DNA from 2 places in the Kitasatospora sp. NPDC034533 genome. Region 1 is predicted to be linked to the other one. Evidence: riboswitches for the same ligand, from Rfam matches in the RefSeq annotation. Region 1 holds a riboswitch; the other holds the start of a gene.
The links. Region 1 has a riboswitch for cobalamin ahead of metE (5-methyltetrahydropteroyltriglutamate--homocysteine S-methyltransferase). Riboswitches for the same ligand answer to the same signal wherever they lie in the genome.

Region 1 (13,151 bases):
CGGAGCAGATAGGTGTCCATGATCCAGCCCTTGCGCTCGCGGGCCCGCTCGCGCAGCTCGCGGATCCGCGGGGCGGTCTCGGCGAGCGGCCCGGAGACCAGCACCTCGTCCGGGGTGCCGAGGTAGGCGCCGTAGTGGATGTCCAGCCCCTCGGGATCGATCCCGGCGAAGGCGGCCCGGCCGTCGAGCATCACCACCACGTCGTCCACCCCCTCGGGGAACCCCTCGGCCAGGCGGCGCCCGGTGGTGATCTGCACCGGGCGGCCGACCCTGGTCAGCGTGGTGCGGTGCCGGGCGGCGAGCGCGGAGACGCTGCTGATGCCCGGGATCACCTCGTACGCGAACGGCGCCCCGCCGCGGGCCGACACGTCCTCCACCACCGCGATGACGCTGTCGTAGAGGGCCGGGTCGCCCCAGACCAGGAACGCGCCGCGCTCGTCCGGGCCGAGGTGCTCGGCGACCAGCCGCTCGACGAGGTCGGCGCGGCGGGCGCGCCAGTCGTCCACGGCGGTCGCGTACGCGGGGGCGGTGCGGTCGCGCTCCGCGTCTGGGACCTCGACCACGCGGTGCCCCGGCCGGCCGTGGTCGGCCAGCATCCGGCGGCGCAGCCGGACCAGGTCCTGCCGCTCCTTGCTCTTGTCGAGGACGAAGAAGACGTCGGTGCGGCCGAGCGCCTTGACCGCTTGCAGGGTGAGGTGGTCGGGGTCGCCCGCGCCGATGCCGATGACGAAGATGTGCCGCATGGGGGACATTCTGCCGTCCGCCCCCGCCTGCGGGCCCGGGGGTCGTGCGTGGACCGACCGAAGGGGTGGGCGGTGGCCGTGAGCTGCGCGGATGGACGTAAGCTGGCGGGGCAGCTGGTTCGCCCCGCCCGCCAGGCGGGGCGTCGTCACGAGGCAACCCGGTGGGAGTCCGGGACCGCCCCGCAGCGGCGAGCGGGAACGACCGCCGCCCTGTGCACCGGCCCGGCAACGGCAACGGCGCCGGGGCGCGGCGGCCGCTAGGGGCCCGTCCCGGTTCGGCCGGGAGGGCGTGCCCACGGGTCCGAAGACCTGCCGCTGCCCGCGTGCCGTGGTGGCCCGCGGTCCCACCACGTCCCCGGGTGCGGGCTGATGGTGCGGGTGAGTCCGTGTACGGACGACTGCCCGCTCCTCGGCGTGCCCGGGGTGTTCGACTTCACGAAGGAGGGTTCCGTGCAGCGGAACGCCGACCACGATTCCCACGGCGCCATGACGGGCGGGCCGTCGCTGTGACCAGTCCCTCCGTGCTCTCCCGCACCCCGGCCGACTCGGCCGTCACCCTCGCCCACATCATGAGCGACCACGACACCAACCTCTACGGGACGGTGCACGGCGGCGTGATGATGAAGCTGATCGACGACGCGGCGGCCGCCGCCGCGGGCCGGCACGCCGGCGTCCCCGCCGTCACCGTCTCGGTGCGGGAGATGTCGTTCCTGGCGCCCGTCAAGGCGGGGGACCTCCTCACCGTCCGCGCCCGGGTCGGCCGCGCCGGGCGCACCTCGATGGACGTGTCGGTGGTGGTGACCTCGGAGCGCTGGAACCTCGCCGGGCCCGTCACCAGGGTGGCGACGGCGCAGCTGGTCTTCGTGGCGGTCGACTCGGAGGGCAAGCCCCACCCCGTACCGGAGCTGACCCCGGAGGGCGGGGCCGAGTAGCCGATCGCGGCTCCGGTGTCCCACTATGCGGGCGCCGTTTCGAGATTTCCGCTCCGGCGGCGGCGTTCTGCCCCTAAGCTGGCGGCGCAGCTGGTTCGCCCCGTCCGCCAGGCGGGGCGTCGCAAGAGGGAACCCGGTGACGCCATTCGACTGGCCAGTCCGGGACTGCCCCGCAGCGGTGAGTGGGAACGACCGCCGTCATACGCACTGGGCCCGGGACGGGTCTGGGAAGCGACGGCCAGTAGGTGTCCGCCCTCCACGGGCGGACGTGCCCGCGAGTCCGAAGACCTGCCACTGCCCGTGCGCGACCGTTCGCGTGCGGCCATCCGGTGACCTCGTGGGCGGGTCGGCGACCATACCAGGCGGAGCCGCGCACGGGCGCGGGTTGTCCGCCCGGTCCGTCCTCCCTTCGCGTCCTCGTGCCGTCACCGGGTACTTGAGGATTCAGGCTCGCGAAGGAGAGTCCCTTGACATCTAAGTCCGCAGCCGCGGAGTCCGTGGCCACCGCGTACGGCTACCCCCGGCAGGGCCGCGACCGGGAACTGAAGAGGGCGATCGAGGGGTACTGGAAGGGCGCGGTCACGGCCGGGGCACTGCTGGCCACCGCCGCCGAACTGCGCCGGACGAACTGGGCGCAGCTCGCCGAGGCCGGAGTGGCGGAGGTGCCGACCGGCGACTTCTCCCTCTACGACCACGTGCTGGACACCACCGTGGCGCTCGGCGCGATCCCGGCGCGGCACCGGGAGGCCGTCGACGCCGACCCGCTGGACGGTTACTTCGCGATGGCGCGTGGCAACCAGGACGTCGCACCGCTGGAGATGACCAAGTGGTTCGACACCAACTACCACTACCTGGTGCCGGAGTTGGGACCGGACACGGTGTTCGTCGCGAACCCGGCCAAGGCGGTCGGCGAGCTCAGGGAGGCCCTCGCGCTCGGCCACGCCGCCCGGCCGGTGCTGCTCGGCCCGGTGACCTACCTGCTGCTGGCCAAGCCCGCCCCCGGCGTGGCGGCCGACTTCCAGCCGATCACCCTGCTGGACCGGCTGCTGCCGGTCTACGCGGAACTGCTCGCCGCACTGCAGGAGGCCGGTGCCGAGTGGACGCAGCTGGACGAGCCCGCGCTGGTGCAGGACCGCACCCCGGCCGAGCTGAACGGTGCCGCCCGCGCCTACCGTGAGCTGGGCGCCCTCACCGAGCGGCCGAAACTGCTGGTCGCGAGCTACTTCGACCGGCTCGGCGACGCCCTGCCCGTCCTCGCCAAGGCCCCGGTCGAAGGCCTGGCGCTGGACTTCACCGGACCCGCCGCCGCGAACCTGGAGGACCTCGCCGCCGTGGGCGGGCTGCCCGGCAAGCGGCTGGTGGCGGGGGTGGTCGACGGGCGCAACGTCTGGATCAACGACCTGGAGAAGTCCCTCGCGACCCTGGCCACCCTGCTGGGCCTCGCCGGCACCGTCGACGTGGCGCCGTCCTGCTCGCTGCTGCACGTGCCGATCGACGCCGCCGCCGAGCGCGACGTCGACCCGCAGATCGCGCGCTGGCTGGCCTTCGCCAGGCAGAAGGCCCGGGAGGCCGCACTGCTCGCCCGCGCCCTGCGCGAGGGCACCGGCACCGTCACGGCCGAACTCGCCGCCAACCGCGCCGACCTCGCGTCCCGCGCCAACTCCCCGATCACCCGCGACCCGGCGGTGCGCGCCCGGGCCGCCGCCGTGGGTGCCCAGGACACCCGCCGCGCCCAGCCGTACGCGCGGCGGGCCGAGGCCCAGCACGCCCGGCTCGGCCTGCCGCTGCTGCCGACCACCACCATCGGATCCTTCCCGCAGACCACCGAACTGCGCGCCGCCCGCGCCGACTTGAACGCCGGGAGGATCGACGAGGCGGCCTACCGGGAGCGGATGGAGGCCGAGGTCCGCGAGGTCATCGCCTACCAGGAGAAGACCGGCCTGGACGTCCTGGTGCACGGCGAGCCCGAACGCAACGACATGGTCCAGTACTTCGCCGAGCAGCTCACCGGCTACCTGGCCACCCGGCACGGCTGGGTGCAGTCCTACGGCACCCGCTACGTGCGCCCGCCGGTCCTCGCCGGGGACGTCTCCCGCCCGCGCCCGATGACCACCGAGTGGTTCCGCTTCGCCCAGGGCCTGACCGGCCGCCCGGTCAAGGGCATGCTGACCGGCCCGGTCACCATGCTCGCCTGGTCCTTCGTCCGCGACGACCAGCCGCTCGCCGACACCGCCCGGCAGGTGGCGCTGGCCCTGCGCGACGAGGTCACCGACCTGGAGGCGGCGGGCGCGGCCGTGATCCAGGTGGACGAGCCGGCGCTGCGCGAGACCCTCCCGCTGCGCGCCGCCGCCCGCCCGGCGTACCTGGACTGGGCCACCGAGGCCTTCCGGCTGGCCACCTCGGGCGTGCGCGCGGACACCCAGATCCACACCCACATGTGCTACGCCGAGTTCGGCGCCGTCATGACGGCGATCGACGAACTCGACGCCGACGTCATCTCCCTGGAGGCGACCCGCTCGCACATGGAGGTCGCCGGTGAGCTGGCCGAGGCCGGCTACCCGCGCGAGGTGGGCCCCGGCGTCTGGGACATCCACTCCCCGCGCGTGCCCGGCACCGAGGAGGTGGTCTCGCTGCTGCGCGCGGGCCTGGCCGCGATCCCGGCGGAGCGGCTCTGGGTCAACCCGGACTGCGGACTGAAGACCCGCGGCTGGCCGGAGACCCGGGCCTCGCTGGACAGCCTGGTCGGCGCGGCCCGGGCGCTGCGCGAGGAGCTGGCCGGCTGACGGAGGCCGGCTGACGGGAGCGGGGCGGGCGCGGCGGGATCACGGCGCGCCCGCCCCGGCGACCCGCGCTCCCGGTGGGTGGGTGACGAGGCCGGGGCGGGACGACGACCGGGCACCGCCCGTGGCCCGCCACGGAATCCCGCCATCCGCCCGCCGCGAACCTGCGAATCGTGGGAGCCAGCCCGGGTGATACCTTCGCAACCGCCGTCCGGAGCGGTCGGCACCGCAGGCGAGCCGGAAGGAACCCGAGCGCACCATGGGCCGCCCGGCCGGACGAAAGCCCCACGCCCACGCCGAGCCGCGTCGGGTGCGCCACACGCACCGCCCGGTCCACGCCCAGGGCGTCGCGCCGGGCGAACCACGGGCGGACGGCGTACAGCGAGCGGGCCCGGCCGTCGGCGGGGAGTGGCCGGAGGCCGATCCGGACCGGCGCACCGGGGCGCCGTACCCGGTGGAGGGGGAGTGGTCGTGAACGAGGTCGGGGTGCGGGTCGGGCGGGCCGCGCGGACGGAGGACGGCGCCTGCCGCCACCTGCTGGTGTGGCGGGCCGGGCCCGGCTGGCGGATGGTGAGCAGCGCGGTGCTCGGCGGCGGGCTCGGGGAGCGCGCCTGGGTGCTCAACGCCCAGGTGCGCCCGGGCTACTCGGGGCTGGACCCGGCCGCGCACCTGGCCGAACTGGCCGCCGCGCAGGGGCTGGTGGGCCCGGGCGTGGGGCTGATGACGGCGGCCGAGGTGGACGACTGCACCCGGGCCGAGGACGGCGGCGTCACCGCGCTGGTCACCGCCGGGATCGGGGTCGCGCTCTGGGCGGCCGACCCCGTCGCGCAGGCGGTCGCGTACCGGCCCGGGACGATCAACACCCTGGCCGTGGTACCGGCCGCCATCGAGGACGCCGGCCTGGTCAACCTGCTCGCCACCGCGACCGAGGCCAAGGTCCAGGCGCTGCTGGACGCCGGCTACGACTGCTCGGGCACCCCGTCCGACGCGGTCTGCGTGGCCGTCCGCGCCGCCTCCCCGGGCGTCCCCGCAGACCCGTTCGGCGGCCCGCGCTCGGTCTGGGGCTCCCGGCTGGCCCGCGCCGTCTACCGGGCCGTGCGCGAGGGCGCCGAACTCGACCGCGTGCGCCGGGCCGAGGGGCCGCCGCAGGAGCACCCGGCGACGGTGGCGGGCTGTCGCGTCGCGGACGTGCGCGGGGCGCTGCCCGACGCCGCGGCCCGGGTGGTCACGGGCTGACCCAGCCGGCCGTCGGACCCCGCACGGCCGAGCCGTCGAGGTCCTTGAGCTTGGTCCCGGGCGAAGCCCCGGACAGCCGTCCGGGGGCCGCTCGCCAGGGAGTGGGGCGGCACGGGCGGCATCCGGCCGTCCGCACCAGGAGGCCCGGTGAACACCCCCGGCGCCGTGCCCCACCCCGACGGCAGCGCGCATCAGGCGCCGTCGTCGGTCCGGTGCACGAGGCGGGGACGGTGGCGGCCGGGTTCCAGGGTGGGCAGGTTCAGGTGCTCCAGGTCGTGCGGCGGCGGTGCCGTGAGCGGCCAGGTCGAGGGGACCTCGGCCGCGGCGGAGGCGGCGGCGGGCGCGTCCGTCAGCCGCATCCGCTGCCTCAGCCGGCCGTAGAAGTCGATCGGCCCCAGGCGCACCGCCCGCAGCCGGGTCGGTGCCGCGTAGACGCCGACCCAGTCGCCGGGCTCCAGGACGCCGCGGAGCTGGCCGTCCACGCTGACCGCCGCCGGGCCCGAGTGCGGCAGCAGCCGCATGGCGATCGGCTCGTCCGGTGCGGCCAGGACGGAGCGCCTGAAGACCATGTGCGCCGCGACGGGGGTGAAGACGAGGACCTCCGCCCGGGGCGAGACCACCGGCCCGCCCGCGGCGAAGCTGTAGGCGGTCGATCCGGTCGGCGTCGCCACCAGTAGCGCGTCGCCGGCGTAGGAGGCGAGCAGCCTCCCCGCGAAGTAGACCGCCGCGGCGACCCTGCCGTCCCGGGAGAACTTCTCCACCACCACCTCGTTCAGCCCGAGCACGTCCAGGGCCACCCCCCAGCCGCCCCCGGCCTCGCAGCCGGAACGCACCTGCGGCGCGGGCAGCGGCGGGCGGCGGGCGTACGGCGACGGCGGACCGGACTCCTCGGGAAGCCGGAGCGGACGGGAGGCGCGCATCGTCACCAGCATCCGTTCCTCGACGCTGACGCGGGACTCCCGGACGGCCTCCAGGGCCTGGAGCACGTCGTGCGCGGGCACCTCGGTGAGGAAGCCGACGTGCCCGAAGTCGATGCCCAGCAGCAGGGCGCCGTGCGGCGCCGCCAGCCGCGCGCCGCGCAGGAAGGTCCCGTCGCCGCCCAGCGCGACGATGAGGTCCGGGTCCCCGGCCGCGGCCATCTCCTCCCGGGCGCCGCGCCGTGGCCCGTCCGCGTTCCACACGTCGATCTCGGTGCACCGGACGCGGTGGTCGTCGCACCAGGAACGCACCGAACGGGAGGCCCGCACGGCTTCGGGGCGCCCCTTGTGGACGACGAGACCGACGCGCTCGACCGCCATGGCGTGTCCTCCTCGGCAAGGGGTGGGGTCCCCTCCAGGATGCGCTCCGGCCGTGAGGCCCGGCGACTCGCCGGGTGCCTCCCGGCCGGGCCTCCGAGCACGCCGCCCGGAAACGCCCGGGTGGGCCAACCCCCCGCGCGGCCCCGGTCCCCGGTGGCGATCCTGGATCCGGCAGCCCACGGCGCACCGAGCCGACCGGCCCGAGTGGCCCGCGCCACCGACTCGCGGGCGAGGTTCCAGGCCACGGGCCCGCCCGGTCCCCGAGACCGCCAGGCTCCCGAGACCGCCGGACCCCCGGGCCCGTCGGCGACGCGGGCCCGTCAGCGACGCGGGCCCGCCGGAGACCGGGCCGGCCCGATCCCCGAGACCGCCGCGGGCCCCGGTCCTTCCGGAGGCCCGAGTCGGCCGGAACCCCCCGAGAGAGGAAGCAGCCGCCATGGAGGCATCCGCACAGATCGGCGTGACGGGGCTGGCGGTGATGGGCCGCAACCTGGCCCGGAACTTCGCCCGCAACGGCTACACGGTCGCCGTGCACAACCGCACCCCGGGGCGCACCAGGGCGCTGATCGAGGAGTTCGGTCACGAGGGCTCGTTCGTCCCCACGGAGTCGCCGCAGGACTTCGTGGCCGCGCTGGAGCGGCCACGCCGGCTGCTGATCATGGTGAAGGCCGGCTCGGCCACCGACGAGGTGATCGAGGAGTTCGCCGCGCTGCTGGAGCCGGGCGACATGATCATCGACGGCGGCAACGCGCACTTCGCCGACACCCGCCGCCGCGAGCGGGCGCTGCGCGAACGCGGCATCCACTTCGTCGGCAGCGGCGTCTCCGGCGGGGAGGAGGGCGCGCTGAACGGGCCGTCGATCATGCCCGGCGGCTCCGCCGAGTCCTACCGCGTCCTCGGCCCGATGCTGGAGAGGATCAGCGCCCACGTCGACGGCGAGCCCTGCTGCACCCACATCGGCACCGACGGGGCCGGCCACTTCGTGAAGATGGTGCACAACGGCATCGAGTACGCCGACATGCAGCTCATCGCCGAGGCCTACCACCTCCTGCGGCAGATCGGCGGCTACGGCCCCGCCGAGATCGCCGAGATCTTCCGCCACTGGAACAAGGGACGCCTCGACTCCTACCTGATCGAGATCACGTCCGAGGTCCTCGCCCACACCGACGCCGCCACCGGCGGGCCCTTCGTGGACGTCGTCCGGGACGCCGCGGAGCAGAAGGGCACCGGGCGCTGGACCGTGCAGACCGCCCTCGACCTCGGCTCCCCGGTCACCGCCATCGCCCAGGCCACCTTCGCCCGGGTGTCCTCCGCCCGGACCGAACTGCGCGAGGCCTACCGGCCGCTGTCCGGCGGCACGCCGCAGGAGCTGCGCCCGCACGAGGCCGAGCGCTTCACCCGGGACGTCGAGCAGGCCCTCTACGCCTCGAAGGTCGTCGCCTACGACCAGGGCTGGACGATGATCCGCGACGCCGCGGCCGAGTACGGCTGGGACATCGACCTGGGAGCGGTGGCGAAGATCTGGCGCGGCGGCTGCATCATCCGCGCGGCCTTCCTGGACCGGATCCGCGCGGCCCACGCCGCCGATCCCGGCCTGGTCAGCCTGCTCGCCGAGGAGCGGTTCGCGACCGAGATCACCGACGCCCAGGCGGCCTGGCGCACCGTGGTCGCGAGCGCGGTCCAGCACGGCATCCCCGTCCCGGCGTTCTCCGCCGCGCTGGCCTCCTACGACACCCTGCGCAGCGAACGCCTGCCCGCCGCGCTGATCCAGGGCCAGCGCGACTTCTTCGGCGCGCACACCTACCACCGCACCGACCGAGAGGGCACTTACCACACGCGCTGGGCCGAGCCCGGCCGCCCCGAGGTCCGCACGGACACCGGCGCCGCGTAGGCCCCGGAAGAGAGGCCACGCGGCACCGGTGGCGGTGCTCCGACGCATCCGCCCCTCCGAGCGTGGAGGCGGGGCGGGCGCCGGCGGCGGTCAGCGGCCGAGCGCGTCGGCGAGCTGCTCCTTGTTCATCTTCGAGCGGCCGTGGATGTTGCGCTGCTTGGCCTCGTTGTAGAGCTGCTCCCTGGTCGGCCCCTGGGCTCCGGAGTGGGAGCGCAGTCCGCCGCGCCGGGAGGAGGACATGTCGTGGGTCGAGGAGCGGCTGGCGGTCTTCGACTCGCCGTGCCGGGCCCGTTCCTTGTTCACGGTGCGGGCGGCGATCTCCTTGGCCCGCTTCTCGCTCTCGCCGCGGTCCAGGGCGCTGTCCTTGATGTGCTCGTACTGGCGTTCGCGCTTCTTGCTCGAACCGGCGGGCATGGCTTCCTCCTCGATCTCGTCCGGTGGGGACGTACGGGCGCCTACCCCGATCGCGGGCTTCGATCCGTCTGGCTGCCGGTATCGCGTGGGTCACCGGTCTCGTGGATCACGTGGATCACCGGGGCCGCCGCGCTCGACGTGCTCGCCGCCCGGGGCGTGGACCCCCGTTTCACGGCGCGGGGCCAGGGCAGTCGCGCGGTGTCCCGCCGGCACCCGGTCGGTGCCGGACCCGTCCGAGGAAGAGGAAGGTGTGGGAACCATGGGCCACGGTGGAAACGTGATCGCGGAACTGACGGCCGATCACCGCGAGGTGGAGGAACTGTTCGACAGGATCCAGGCGCTGCCCCCGGGCGACGAGCGGCGCCGGAAGGTCGTGGACGAGTTCACGATCGAGCTGGTGCGGCACTCGGTGGCCGAGGAGGAGTACCTCTACCCGGCGGTGCGCGAGCACGTCCCCGGTGGCGGGGCGCTGGCGGACAAGGAGGTCGCCGACCACGCCGCGGTCGAACGGCTCCTCAAGGAACTGGAGGGCATGGAGGCCACCGACGCCCGGTTCGACCGGCTGGTCGAGCAGGTGGTGTCCGAGGTCAAGCAGCACGTGGCCGACGAGGAGCGGAACCTGTTCCCCGCGCTGGCCGGTGCCTGCTCCGCGGCGGACCTGGATTCCCTCGGGGACAAGGTGCGCACGGCGAAGAAGCTGGCGCCGACCCGCCCGCACCCGTCGGCTCCGGACACTCCGCCGGCGAACAAGCTCCTCGCGCCCGGTGCGGGGCTGGTCGACCGGGCGCGCGACTTCGTCACGGGGCGTGGCAGGTCCTGACCCCCGGGAGGCCCGGGGCGGCCACCCCGGTCCTCCCGGGGCGGCCGCCCGTTTCCCGTCGCGGCCGCAGGGCAGACGCGCGGGCATGGACCAGTCCCAGGCACCTGTGCTGGAGGCCCTCGCGGCCTTCCACGCGAACCCGCTGACCATGTTCAACCCGCCCGGTCACAAGCAGGGGCGGGGCACCGATCCCCGCGTCCTCGCGACCTTGGGCGTGGACGTCTTCCGTTCGGACGTGCTCGCCACCGGCGGCCTCGACGACCGCCTTGACTCCCGCGGCATCCTCCAGCACGCCCAGGAGCTGATGGCCGAGGCCGTCGGCGCCGACCACACCTTCTTCTCCACCTGCGGCAGCTCCCTCTCCGTGAAGGCCGCGATGCTCGCCGTGGCGGGCCCCCACGAGAAGCTGGTGGTCGGCCGGGACGTCCACAAGTCCGTCGTCGCCGGGCTCATCCTCGCGGGCATCCGCCCCGTCTGGGTCGATCCGCAGTGGGATCCGGACCTGCACCTGGCCCACCCGCCCCCCGCCGGGGCCGTCCGCGCCGCCCTGAGGCAGCACCCGGACGCCCGCGGCGCGCTGATCACCTCACCGACGCCGTACGGGACCTGCGCGGACCTGGCGTCGATCGTCGAGGCGTGCCACGAGCACGGCAAGCCCCTGATCGTGGACGAGGCCTGGGGAGCCCACCTGCCGTTCCACCCCCGGCTGCCGCGCTGGGCGATGGACGCGGGCGCCGACGTGTGCGTCACGTCCGTCCACAAGATGGGCTCGGCCCCGGAACAGAGCTCCGTGTTCCACCTGCGGGGCGACCTCATCGAGCGCTCCCTCCTCGCCCGGCGCGCGGACCTGCTCGACACCACCAGCCCGTCCACCCTGGTCTACGCCGCCCTGGACGGCTGGCGGCGGCAGATGGTGCAGCACGGGCGGACCCTCTACGACCGCGCGCTGGACCTCGCCGACACCGTCTGGCAGCGCATCGACGCCATGGAGGGGCTGCACGTCCACGGCCGCGACGACTTCTGCGGGCCGGGCCGCGCCACCGAACTCGACCCCTTGCAGGTCATCGTCGACCTGTCCGCGCTGGGCACGAGCGGCTACCGCGCCGGCGACTGGCTGCGCTCCCACCACCAGCTCACCCTCCACGTCTGCGACCACCGCCGGATCAGCGCCCAGCTCACCCACGCCGACGACACCACGACCACGGAGCGCCTGCTGCGGGGCCTATCCCAACTCCTCGCGATCGCCGAGGACTTGGCGCCCGCGCCGGGTGTCCACGTGCCCGAGCCCGACCGGTTGCGCCTCGAACAGGTCATGCTGCCCCGCGACGCCTTCTTCGGCCCCGCCGAACAGGTGCCCATCGAGAAGGCCCCGGGGCGGATCGCGGCCGAGATGCTCACTCCCTACCCGCCCGGCATCCCCGCGGCCCTGCCCGGCGAGCGCCTCAACGGCGATGTCGTCGACTACCTGCGCAGCGGCGTCGCGGCGGGCATGTTCGTCCCGGACAGCACCGATCCCGGGCTCGGCTACCTGCGCGTCGCCGTCGAGTCCTGACACCCGGGAGCGACGCGGCCCCGGCGCCGAGAGCCGCCGCCGGGGCCCGCCTGACCGCCGCTCGCGCTCCCGGTCGCCCGGAGCGCGGAACCCGGCCGGTGGACGGCCCGCCGCCCGCCGCCGACGGCCCGCCCCGGCCGTCACGGCGTCAGCGCCGCGCGGGCGCGCTCAGCCGGCTTCGGGCAGGAGGACGTGCAGGACGCCGTCGTCGTCGGTGCGGGTCTCGAAGCGGGGTTGCGGGGCGGTGGCGGGGCCGCCGACGTTCCAGCCGTCGGCGAGGCGGAACAGGCTGCCGTGCCAGGGGCAGCGCACGCACCCGTCGACGATCTCGCCCTCCGTGAGCGGTCCGGCCAGGTGGCTGCACCAGGCCGCCAGGACGTGGACGGTGTCCTCGGACTCGCGGAACACCAGCAGCGGGACGTCGCCGACGTCGCGCCGGGCGGGCCGGCCCAGGGGGAGGTCGGCCAGCGGGCCGATCGGGTGCCAGCCGGGACCGACCAGGTGCGGGACGGGCTCGGTCTTGTTCGTTCCCGCGCCCTGCCGGTAGGCGAGGTGGCCGCCCAGGTAGGCCCCGGCGGTCGCGGCGGCGGCGCCGGTGAAGCCGAGCAGTCTGCCGAGCCCGTGGAGGCCCTTCCCCCGCGCGACCCAGGAGCCGCCGTACAGGACGATGGCCGCGCCGACGCCGGCGGCGTGCACCAGACCGGTGCGCTGCTGCTGCTCGTGCTGTTCGGCCCAGTCGATCCAGCCGCTCCAGGCGGCCGGGACGGCGGTGAGCACGCCGAGCGCCACCAGGAGGTGGGCCGGGCGGCGGGCGCCGGGTGTCAGGTCGAGGACGGCCGCGCAGGTCCAGGCGCCGATGGGGATCTGGACGAGGGCGGGGTGCAGGGGGTGGCCGAGCGGGAGGCCGTGCAGCACGTCGCGTGCCCGGCCCAGGGGCAGTGCCCGGATGATCTGCTGGAGGGGTCGGGTCAGGGCGTCGAGCCGGTCGGTTTCGGCGATGGCGTCGATCGCCTTCAGCACGCACTCGGTGGCGCCGGGGGGACGTCGGGCGGCGCTGGCGCCGCGGCTGGCCGGGTTCCTCGTCATGGACCCCAGCCTGGGGGCTGTTCCGGCTCCGGGCACGGCGGCGTGGGCCGTGCGGAGCAGCCCGGCGGACGGAAGCCGGTGCCGCGCCGTCCCGAGGCGACGCGGCACCGCTCCGAGGCGAGCACCGCGGGGCGACGCCACCCCGGGGCGACCACCGCGGGGCGACGCCGCCCCGGGGCAAGAGGAATGAAATCCGACCATCGGGGCAAAAGCTGACAGCCAGCGGATCGAACCGCACCGGGCGCCCCGAGGGGCGACGACCGAGTATCCGAGGAGTACGCCATGGCAGTCATCCTGTTCATCCTGCTCATCGCCGTCGTGTTCGGATTCGTCGGCGCACTGGTGAAGGGCCTGCTGTGGCTGCTGGTCATCGGGGCGGTGCTCTTCGTCGCGGCCCTG
Region 2 (11,010 bases), on a different contig from region 1:
TGTTCAGCGCGTTGAGCGCCTTCGGGCGGTCGAGCGTGATCACCCCGACCCGGCCCTTGCGCTCGACCAGGATCGTGTCGTACGTCATGCGGTCTCCTCCCGGAGAGTGGTGATGATGGCCGAGAAGTCCAGGCCTGCGGCCTCGCCCCGGGCGAACGCGGCGAACAACTCGGCTGCCCGCCGGCCCAGTTCGACGGGTGCGGCGGAGGCGGCAGCGGCGTCGGCGGCCAGCCCGAGGTCCTTGGCCATCAGGGCCGCCGCGAACCCGGCCGCGTAGCCGCGGTTGGCCGGGCTGGTCGGAACCGGACCGGGCACCGGGCAGTTGCTGGTCAGCGCCCAGCACTGCCCGGAGGCTGCGGAGGCGACGTCGAACAGGGCCTGGTGACTGAGTCCGAGGCGCTCCCCGAGGACGAAGGCCTCGCTGACCGCGATCATGGAGACGCCGAGGATCATGTTGTTGCAGATCTTCGCGGCCTGCCCGGCACCAGTAGCCCCGCAATGGACGACCTGCTTGCCCATCGCCGCGAGCACCGGCTCGGCCTCGGCGAAGTCGGCGTCCTCGGCACCGACCATGAAGGTCAGGCTTGCCCCTTCGGCGCCGGCCACGCCTCCGGAGACGGGGGCGTCGACGGCGCGGTGCCCGGCGACCCGGGCGAGGTCGGCGGCCGCCCGGGCGTCCCCGACCGCGATGGTGGAGCAGTCGACGAACAGTGCTCCGGCTGCCGCCTCGGTCAACTCGGCGTAGACGTCGAGGACATGGCGCCCGGCCGGCAGCATGGTCAGCACCACGTCCGCCTCGCCGACGGCCTCGGCCGCCGAGCGCGCGATCGTCACTCCCTGTGCCGCGGCCTGGTCCCGGGCCGGGGCCGCGAGGTCGTAGCCGAACACCCGGTGGCCGGCCTTGACGAGGTTCGCGGCCATCGGACCGCCCATGTTGCCGAGTCCGACGAATCCGACGGTGTGGGTCACCAGCGCTCCAGGGGTGTGGTGGCGGCGAGGCCGAGTTCGCGCTCGCCGAGCGGGGCGAAGTAGCGGGCCACGGCGGCGGGTTCGACGGCGTCCAGCGTCGACGGGCTCCACTGCGGCTTGCGGTCCTTGTCGATCACCTGGGCCCGGATGCCCTCGGCGAGGTCCGGCGTGGCCAGGGCCGCGCAGGAGGTGCGGTACTCCTGGTCGAGCACGGCCTCCAGCGGTCCGAGGGCCCGGGCCCGGCGCAGGGCCGCCAGCGTGGCCTTCACGGCGGTCGGGGAGTTGGCGGCGATCCGGTCGGCCGCCTCCTTGGCCTCGGCTTCGCTGCTGCTGTCGAGCCGGTCGAGGATCTCCTCGACGGTGCCGGCCGCGTAGCAGGCGTCGATCCACGTCCGCCGTGCGTCCAGCACGCCGGGCGGCGCGGGCCGGACGTGCCGTTCGAGGGCGCCGTGTACGGGCAGCTCGGCCAGGTCGTCGAGCAGGGCGGGCAGCCGCTCGGCGGGGACGAAGTGGTCGGCGAGACCGCACAGCAGCGCGTCACCGGCCCCGACGGCCCCGGCGGTCAGGGCGAGGTGGGTGCCCAGCTCGCCCGGCGCCAGGGCGAGCAGGTAGGTGCCGCCCACGTCCGGGACGAAGCCGATGCCGGCCTCCGGCATGGCGATGCGGGTGGTCTCGGTGACGATCCGGACGCTGCCGTGGGCGGAGACGCCGACCCCGCCGCCCATCACGATCCCGTTCATCACGGCGACGTAGGGCTTGGGGTAGCGGGCGATCCGGGCGTTGAGGCGGTACTCGTCGCGCCAGAACTCCTCGACGGCGCCCGGGTCGCCGCCGGTGGCGGCGCGGTGGATGGCGACGATGTCGCCGCCCGCGCAGAACGCCCGCTCCCCCGCGCCGCTGACCACGACGGTTTCCACCCGGTCGTCGGCCTCCCAGGCGTCCAGCGCCTCGGCGATCGCGCGGACCATGCCGTGGGTGAGGGCGTTCAGGGCCGTGGGGCGGTTGAGGACGATCAGGCCCGCCCTGCCCTCGCGCTGGACGAGGACCTCGTCGGCGGTGTGCTCGGCCATCACGCGGCTCCGGTCAGGCCGCGGGCGACGATGACGCGCATGATCTCGTTGGTCCCTTCAAGGATCTGGTGCACCCGCAGGTCGCGGACGGTCTTCTCGATTCCGTACTCGGCCAGGTAGCCGTAGCCGCCGTGGAGTTGCAGCGCGGCGTTGGCGACCTCGAAGCCGGTGTCGGTGGCGAGGCGTTTGGCCATCGCGCACAGCTGCGGCGCCCGCGGGTCACCCCGGTCCAGCGCGGCCGCCGCCCGCCACAGCAGCGAGCGGGCCGCCTCCAACCCCGTCGCCATGTCGGCGAGCCGGAACTGCAGCGCCTGGGCGTGCAGGAGGCGGGTGCCGAAGGCCTCTCGGTCCGCCAGGTGGCGGGTGGCGCGCTCCAGCGCCTCCTGGGCGCCGCCGAGCGAGCAGGCGGCGATGCCGAGCCGGCCGCCGTTGAGCCCGTTCATGGCGATCCGGAAGCCCTCGCCCTCGGCCCCGAGGAGCCGGTCGGCGGGCAGCCGGACGCCGTCCAGCAGCACCTGGCGGGTGGGCTGGGCGTTCCAGCCCATCTTCTTCTCGTTCGGCCCGAACGAGACGCCGGCGTCGTCCCGTTCGACGACGAACGCGGAGATCCCGCTCGCCCCGGGCCCGCCGGTGCGCGCCATCACCACGTAGACCCGGGCCGCACCAGCGCCGGAGATGAACTGCTTGACGCCGTCCAGCACCCAGTGCTCCCCGTCCCGGCGGGCCCGGGTGGCCAGCGCGGCGGCATCCGAGCCCGCGCCCGGCTCGGTCAGGCAGTAGCTGCCCAGGTGCTCGGCCGAGCACAGCCCGGGCAGCCACCGGGAGCGCTGGGCCCGACTGCCGTACCGGTCGACCATCCAGGCGACCATGTTGTGGATGGACAGGTAGGCGGCGATGGAGGGGCAGCCCGTCGCCAGGGCCTCGAAGACGGCCACCCCGTCGGCGCGGGTGAGTCCGGATCCGCCCGAGCCCTCGCGCACGTACACGCCCGCGAGGCCGACGTCGGCGGCCTTGCGCAGCACGTCCACCGGGAAGTGCCTGGCCTGGTCCCACGCGACGGCGTTCGGGGCGAGGTGCTCACGGGCGAAGGCCAGGGTCGTCTCCGCGATGGCGCGCTGGTCGTCGGTGAGGTCGTGCATGGCGCTCATCCCATCGTCGGCATGGTGAAGCTCGCGCCCTCCTTGACCCCGGAGGGCCAGCGCGAGGTGACGGTGCGGGTGCGGGTGTAGAAGCGGATCGCGTCCGGCCCGTGCTGGTTGAGGTCGCCGAAGGCGGAGCGCTTCCAGCCGCCGAAGGTGTGGTAGGCGATCGGCACCGGGATCGGGACGTTGACCCCGACCATGCCGGTGTTCACCCGGCGGGCGAAGTCCCGGGCGGTGTCGCCGTCCCGGGTGTAGATGGCCACGCCGTTGCCGAACTCGTGCTCGCTGGGCAGCCGCAGCGCCTCCTCGTAGTCGGCGGCACGCACGACCGTGAGGACGGGGCCGAAGATCTCCTCCCGGTAGATCCGCATGTCCGGCGTCACCCGGTCGAACAGGGAGGCGCCGAGGAAGTAGCCGTCCTCGTGGCCCTCAAGACGGAAGCCACGCCCGTCCACGACGAGTTCGGCCCCCTCCGCCACCCCGGCGTCCAGGTGGCCGCGAACCCGGGCGAGCGCGTCGGCACCGACCAGTGGGCCGAAGTCCGCCGCCGCGTCGTCCGAGCGCCCGACCTTCAGCGAGGCGATCCGCTCGACCAGCTTGGCCACCAGGGCGTCCGCGGTCGCCTCCCCCACCGGGACGGCCACCGAGATCGCCATGCAGCGCTCGCCGGCCGAGCCGTACCCGGCGCCGACCAGCGCGTCCGCCGCCTGGTCGAGGTCGGCGTCCGGCATCACGATCAGGTGGTTCTTCGCGCCGCCGAAGCACTGCGCCCGCTTCCCGTGCGCGGCGGCGGTGGCGTACACGTACTGCGCGATCGGCGTCGACCCGACGAAGCCGACCGCCTGTACCCGCGGGTCCTCCAGCAGGGTGTCCACGGCCTCCTTGCCGCCGTTGACCACGTTGAACACGCCCGGCGGAAGCCCCGCCTCCAGGAACAGCTCGGCCAGGCGCAGCGGCACCGAGGGGCACCGCTCGGACGGCTTGAGGACGAAGGCGTTCCCGCAGGCCAGCGCCGGTGCGGCCTTCCACAGCGGGATCATCGCCGGGAAGTTGAACGGGGTGATGCCGGCGACCACGCCCAGCGGCTGGCGCATCGAGTACACGTCGATGCCGGTGCCGGCGTTGTCGGAGAACTCGCCCTTCAGCAGGTGCGGGATCCCGGCGGCGAACTCCACCACCTCCAGGCCGCGCTGGAGGTCGCCGTGGGCGTCGGCCACGGTCTTGCCGTGCTCCGAGGACAGCAGTCGGGCCAGTTCGTCCTTCTCCTGGTCGACCAGCTGGAGGAAGCGCAGCAGCACCCGCGCCCGCCGCTGCGGGTTCCAGGCCGCCCAGGCCGGCTGGGCCTGGGCCGCGTCGGCGATCACCGCCTCGACCTCGGCCCGACTCGCCAGCGGCACCCGGGCCTGCACCCGGCCGGTGTTGGGGTCGTACACGTCGCCGAAGCGACCGGAGGCGCCGGCGACGGGCTTGCCGCCGACGTAGTGGGTCAGTTCGCGGACCATCGGTTCCTTCTCTCGACAAGGGTGGGAGAGGAGGAATGGAGGCCGTCGCCCGTCGACGGGCGCACAGTGGTGCGCGCTCGGTGCGGGCAGGACGGCGGTCGAACGGAGCGTCAGGGTATGGGCGCCCCGGCAGCCGTCGGCACGGGACAACCAGGAGCAGCGGAACGGATGCAGCCCGGAGCCATGCGTGTCGTCTCCATCCTCGTGGAAAACACGGATCACCCGCGGCCGGTATCCTGACTCCCGGATCACCGCACGCCCTCTGGCCTTCCCGGCTGGCTGCCAGTGGCCTTCGTCTGCGAGGACGGACTCCCCGGTCACAGTGGCGGGACCGTGCCGGACTCACACCGGCTTCCCTGACACCGCGGACCTGTCATCGACCATATAGTTGGACGTCCTAGTAAGTCCAGAGGGCCTACCCGCGCGCCGCATCATCGCGCCCCACGGCTGTTGACCCGTCCGCCACGGCGGGCAGCGGTCCACCCGCGAACGCGACCGCCCGATCCGCCTCGAACCCGGCGGCAGCACAGGGCCATTCCCGTCCCCCCGTGTTCAGGCCCGCCTGCCCTTCCCCCGGGGCTACTCGGCGGCCCGACGCGCCGGCGCCGAGTGCGGGCGGGCCCCCGGCGCCCCCGCCGCGCGTCGTTCCGGCGGCGGGCCGGGGCGAAGCAGCGCGGCCGCGGGCAGCGGGCGCGCCGGCCGTGGTGGCGGTCCGGCGACACCGCCCGGGCGGTCACCGTTCAGCTCCCCTTCACCCCGGGTAGGGCCCGGCGCCGGTGGGACTTCCCCGGGTCGTGCGACTGTTCGCTCCGCCACACGCGACCGGTGGAACGAACGAACCCGAAGGACCGCCTTGAACCGCACCGCTCCCCTCTCGGCCGTCATGGCCGTCACCCTCGCCGCCGGTGTGCTCTGCACCGCGGGAACCGCGTCCGCCGGGGACTGGTCCGGTGCCCGGTACACCGACCAGGGCCTCTACGGAACGAAGACCCCGTACGCGCCGCAGGAGAAGGCGAGCAAGTACCAGAAGCCGCCCAAGGGCTTCAGCCCGGTCTTCACCGAGAACGTCGCCCGTCACGGCTCGCGTGCCATGTCGGACGGCGATGACGGCGAGGCGGTGCTCGCCGTCCTGCGCACGGCGCAGCAACAGGACGCCCTCACCGACCTCGGCGAGGACCTGGCCCCGCAGGTCCAGTCACTCCTCGACGCCGCCAAGGCCCTCGGCTACGGCAGCCTCTCCGCGCGCGGCGCCCAGGAGCACCGGCAGACCGCCCTGCGCATGGAGCAGCGTCTGCCGTCGCTGTTCGGCAAGATCGCCGCGGAGCACGAGCCCATCGTCGTCGAGACCTCGGGCGTCGCGCGCGCCGTGGCGAGCGCCGACGCCTTCACCGGCGGACTGGCTGCCGGAGATCCGGCGCTGGCCGGCCTGATCAAGCCCCCCGTCACGGACAAGAACCTGCTGTACTTCCACAAGCAGCCGCAGAACGCCGACTACCAGGCCTACCTGAAGACCGACCCGGACCTCTCGGCCGTCCTGGCCACGATCGACGGCGACCCCCGTACGGCGGAGGCGGCGCACCGCGTCGTCTCGCGCCTGTTCCGCCCCGCCTTCGTCTCGGCGCTGCCCGCCGCCGGTCAGGTCTCCTTCGCGCGTTCGCTCTACCAGCTCTTCGCCGCGGCTCCCGACCTGAGCGTCGAGGCTCCGAACGTCGATCTCACCCGGTTCCTCGCCCCGCGCGACGCCCAGTGGTTCGCCTACCTCGACGACGCGGAGGACTTCTACCAGAAGGGCCCCGCCTTCAGCGGCCGCACGATCACCTACAAGATGGCCGGCGTCCTCCTCGACGACCTCCTCGCCCAGGCCGAGGCCAAGGCCGCCGGCACCAGCGACAACGGCGCGGTCCTGCGCTTCACCCACGCCGAGGAGATCGAACCGCTCGCGGCCCTCATGGGCCTGCCCGGCAGCACCGAACCCGCCGAGCCCGGACAGCCGTACAGCTACCGGAACAACCCGTGGCGCGGCGCGGACGTCGCCCCGATGGCCGCGAACATCCAGTGGGACCTGTACGCGAACACGCCCACCGACGGCAAGCCCGCCACCCACCTGGTCCGGATGCTCTACAACGAGAAGGAAACCGCCTTCAAGCCCTCCTGCACGCCGGTGGCCAAGAACAGTCACTTCTACGACCTCGACGAGCTCAGGCGCTGCCTCACCCACGGCTGACCGCGCCACGCGCCCGCCGAGCCACTCCCAGGGAGAGCGGCTCGGCGGTCGCGGTTCTCGTGGCGGATCGGTTCCGCCAGGTGTCCGTCAGGGGACCCTGCCGGTGGCGGGGACGCACGGGTGGACGTCGTTCTCCTTGACCACGTGGACCGGGGCGCGCCCGGGCGCACGGTCCGGATCGCCCTGAGCGCGGCCGGGGTGGTCGCGGTGCCCTCTCGGCACCGGGGGACGCCCCACTCGTCGAACGCCAACGTGCGGTCGGGGAAGCGGTCTTCCTTCCAGGTGTTGATGCTCGGAAAGGTGACGCCACATCGGGCGAGCAGGCAGCGCAGGACCTCGCGGCCGATGCGGATCACCGGACCGCGCAAGCGCCGCAGGGACGCGAGTGGTTCGCGTATCGCCCAGCGGGTGAAGGGCTGTCCCAGCCTGACGGTCGGGTGGCGGCCGTCTGGACGACGAAGTCCTCGTCGTCAGGACTGAGAAGGCGGGGACGGCCTCCCTCCCATCGGGGGTCCAGACAGGCCGACCGGTTCGGGCCCTGCGCCGCCAACCCGGCGAACGTTCCCGGTCGGAGCACTCGGTGGATCCCGTCCTCACGGCCGAGACGCGAGAGGCCCACGACACCTTTGCGGTTCGTGGCCGTTCGGCCGTTCCATGACGGGCGCGCCACCGGCCGCCGACGCCGCGGTGCTACGCCGTTCGAGTGGTCGGTCAGGTGACTCCGCACCGTGCACGGATCGGTGGTGGTGACGGGACCGGACTGCACCGCAGATCGACCCCGGTGACGCCGAGTGAGTGCCAGCCGGGGTCCTCGGCCGGCACGCGGTCCCGCTTCGTGCGCACCGAAGCGGCCCGGCCCTGGCCGCCCGTCCCTCTTCGCGCCTACGGTGGAAGTCCAGGGCCCGCCCATACCCGTGCTGTGCCGGAGATGTCCGGTATCGCGGCCCATGTCCGCCCCGCAGCGGCGATGCCGCCCAGGGCGGGTCCCAGACATCCACAGGCGAGGCAATCATGGAGTGAACCGCCCCTGACCTGTCACGACCGCCACGCGCCGACCGCCGGAGAGGTGCCTTCCTCCTTGGCGGGCCCCGAACAGTTCAAGGTGGACCAACCATGCCCCTGACCAAGATCGACAGTATCAAGGTCGACCATCCCGACACGGACGAGCGCACAGTCCAGTTCCTGTGGGGGGACCTGACGAAACTGGCGTCGGACGACGCCGTCGACGTCCTCGTCGTCTCCTGCCGGCCCGACGACTACGCCCCGACGGAGGGAAGCCTGGTGGGCGCGCTCGCCAAGGCGGGCGTCTCCGTCGAAGCCCTGGCGAAGGACAAGGCCAAGGACTACCGGCCCCTGTTGCCCTGCTGGATCTCGAAACCGGTGGCGGCCCTCGGGATCCACTTCGAGCGGATCCTGGTCTTCGAACCGAAGGACTGGGACGTCAACGCCGGGAACCCGACCCGGGCGATCTTCCAGGCGCTCGCCTGTTTCTATCCCACCGAAACGGTGCGCGTCGCCACGCCGCTGGTGTGCACCGGAGTGCGCAAGGCGGACTCGAAGGAGGTGCTGTCGGCGCTCACCTGGGCGGCGGCGCACTACGCCTCGTCGAACACCACCAAGGTGTCCACCGTGAAGATCGTGGCGCTGCCCGAGGAAGTCGGCGACCGACTGACCCCCACGTTCACCGATATCAAGAACAACTACGACAACGTGTTCGATCTCAAGCTGCCCGCCGACTACGACGTGTACGTCAAGAAGGCGAAGGCGAAGATCGACAGCATCAAGCTCCCACCCTCGGTGACCTATCGGCAGGCCGTGGCGGTCTGCATCTACACGACCAACTACTACAAAGCCATCAACTCCGTGCTGTACCGGAAGAAGCCGACCGACCCGGAGTACCGCCAGTTGCTGCCGCTCATCGAGGCCATCGACTCCGGCCTGCGGAACCTGAGGCTCCACACCGGGGCGACCTTCCGCGGTGACAACATGAAGCCGGATCGCCTGGCCAAGCACCAGGTGGGTGCGAAGCTCCTCAACACCTCGTACACGAGCACGAGCAAGGAGCGGGAGATCGCCAAGAAGTTCGCCAAGAACGCCCTGCTCGACTTCCACGGCCAGACGGGCGCGGAGGTGTGGGACTACTCGGAGTTCCCCACCGAGCAGGAGGTGCTGTTCCCGCGCGACCTCACCTACCAGGTGGACACCCGCACGGAGAAGCCGAAGGACTTCTGGAACTTCACCGTCCACGAGATCCTGACCAACTGGTGCGGAGGTTCGGACAATGCCTGAGCTGACACAGGAAGCGGCCCGCGAGATCATCGCGCTCTACCGCCCCACGCCGCAGGTCGCCGAAGCGCCCGCCCAACTGCCCCTGGGCCTGGCCCCCGTCGAGCACTTCGCCGTGGTGGCCGCAGCCCGCGGCCTCGTCGAGGAGGGCTTCGACTGGAAGAACTGGGCTCCGTACCAGGACGGCCGAATCTCCGATCCGGCGTTCATCGCCGCGGCCGACGCCGACACGCTCCGCCGGATCGCCACGGCGCACCTTCGGATCGACCGCTTCGTCGGCGGTCACCTCGAACGGATCGAGGAGGACGGAACCCTGGGCAGGGTCGTCAGCCGTCTCCAGACGCTGGTGGACACCGGCGCGCTGTAGGCGCGCACGGCACCGGGCGCCGGCCGGCCCTCAGGGCTCATCGAGGGCCGGCCGGCGCCACCCCGTGGCCTCCCCTCCGGACAGGAGGGTGACCTTCGCGTCCTTCGACAGGTACGCCCCAGAAGGGCTTCGCGCTGGTCGATCTTGTGGTTGATCGGTACCAGGCCTGTGGGAAAGTCTTGTCCAGGAAAAGTCCGGGGCCGCTGGCCGAAGCACCACAGGAAGCCGGGCAGAAGGGGGCCGAGTTACAGCGGCGGATCGACCGACGCTTCCTGAAGAGGGACGCCCGCGCCGCGCGGCGGACCGGAGGACACCGCGGACGAGCTCGTACCGGCACACCGGGCTCAGCCGTCCGAGTACTGCCGGGCATACCGCCGGGCCCGTCCCGGGAACGAGTGAAGGCCCCCGAGCGGATGTCCCCGGGCAACGGCCCCACGCCGGGCGCCGCTCTCCTGCCGGCGGGTCACCGGGCGCCGCCCGTACCGCCGTATGAACGGAAGGCCTCCCATGCGCAGCCGTGTCCTCTCCCTCCTGTCCGCTGTCCCGGTGACGGTGGCACTGACCCTGCTGGGCGCAGCCGTCCCGGCACAGGCCGCCACTCACGAACCCGTCGCACCGGCCCCCGCCTCCGCCGCACCGGCCCCTGCCTCCGCCGGACCGACCGCGGCCAACGGCTCGTTCGTGCTCGGTGTCCAGGGCTGTAGTTGGTGGGGCTGCGACTACGTGACCTACTTCAGCCTGGAGAACCCCGAGGGATGCCATGCCCTCCCGCCCGCTCCCACGGGGAAGTTCCTCACCAACTGGACAGAGTGGTACAACGGCACCGACGAGAAGGCTTACCTGTACAAGAACAACACGTGCGGAGGCCAGCCCGACGCCATCCTGGACCAGAAGTCCACCATCGAGCTCCAGGACGCCCCGTACCGCTCGGTCCTGTTCCGCTGAGCCTGACCGCCCACCCGCTTCCTCCGACCAGCCGGCCCCAGCTCTCCGAGGACCAGCGCACCGCCCGTCAACGAGCAGGCCGCCGGCGAGATCGCCCGGACCACCGGGTTTCAGCCCGAGGAGATCTCGGCCGGCTACATCGCCAAGCTCACCCCCTTCCGGAACGCCGGATGACCGCGGCGGCGCCCGCCGACAACCACACGGCACGGCAGCACAGGCGAGGCACAACGCTGTCGTCGCGGATGGCGGCCCGGCGGGCGCCGCCGCACTCACCTTGGCCCGGGCAGGCCGTACACGGGCGATTCCCGCCAACTCCACGGCATCCGGCTGTCATCCGCGTGGGTTGTGCGGAAGGTCCTGGACCCCGCCGGGCAGGGGTCCTCGACCGTTGACCGGCTCGCGAAGCGGCTGGCCGAGTCCGGCGGTGCCTGAGTCAGCCGAGGTACGGGCCTTCCTCCTTGCGGAAGCCGTGGTCGAGTCGGAGTCTGGTCGTCGGAGCGATGTC

Region 2: linked by a shared signal. The riboswitch ahead of ACZ55U_RS28450 (CoA-acylating methylmalonate-semialdehyde dehydrogenase) and the one ahead of metE (5-methyltetrahydropteroyltriglutamate--homocysteine S-methyltransferase) in region 1 are both predicted to bind cobalamin.

Annotation. Positions count from the first base shown of each region.
Region 1 covers NZ_JBVITE010000103.1:1,533-14,683, forward strand. The annotation lists gene cobF (precorrin-6A synthase (deacetylating)) at 1-743, opposite strand, end outside; gene ACZ55U_RS37155 (acyl-CoA thioesterase) at 1,250-1,675, shown strand; cobalamin riboswitch at 1,767-1,969, shown strand; gene metE (5-methyltetrahydropteroyltriglutamate--homocysteine S-methyltransferase) at 2,143-4,458, shown strand; gene ACZ55U_RS37165 (adenosylcobinamide amidohydrolase) at 4,927-5,691, shown strand; gene ACZ55U_RS37170 (NAD(+)/NADH kinase) at 5,883-6,989, opposite strand; gene gndA (NADP-dependent phosphogluconate dehydrogenase) at 7,426-8,880, shown strand; gene ACZ55U_RS37180 (plasmid stabilization protein) at 8,971-9,294, opposite strand; gene ACZ55U_RS37185 (hemerythrin domain-containing protein) at 9,554-10,114, shown strand; gene ACZ55U_RS37190 (aminotransferase class I/II-fold pyridoxal phosphate-dependent enzyme) at 10,200-11,666, shown strand; gene ACZ55U_RS37195 (Rieske (2Fe-2S) protein) at 11,835-12,752, opposite strand; gene ACZ55U_RS37200 (hypothetical protein) at 13,035-13,151, shown strand, end outside.
Region 2 covers NZ_JBVITE010000050.1:55,688-66,697, forward strand. The annotation lists gene ACZ55U_RS28430 (enoyl-CoA hydratase) at 1-88, opposite strand, end outside; gene mmsB (3-hydroxyisobutyrate dehydrogenase) at 85-969, opposite strand; gene ACZ55U_RS28440 (enoyl-CoA hydratase/isomerase family protein) at 966-2,039, opposite strand; gene ACZ55U_RS28445 (acyl-CoA dehydrogenase family protein) at 2,039-3,187, opposite strand; gene ACZ55U_RS28450 (CoA-acylating methylmalonate-semialdehyde dehydrogenase) at 3,184-4,683, opposite strand; cobalamin riboswitch at 4,893-5,065, opposite strand; gene ACZ55U_RS28455 (histidine-type phosphatase) at 5,537-6,907, shown strand; gene ACZ55U_RS28460 (ADP-ribosyltransferase) at 8,021-9,196, shown strand; gene ACZ55U_RS28465 (DUF6508 domain-containing protein) at 9,189-9,560, shown strand; gene ACZ55U_RS28470 (hypothetical protein) at 10,068-10,505, shown strand; gene ACZ55U_RS28475 (NUDIX hydrolase) at 10,939-11,010, opposite strand, start outside.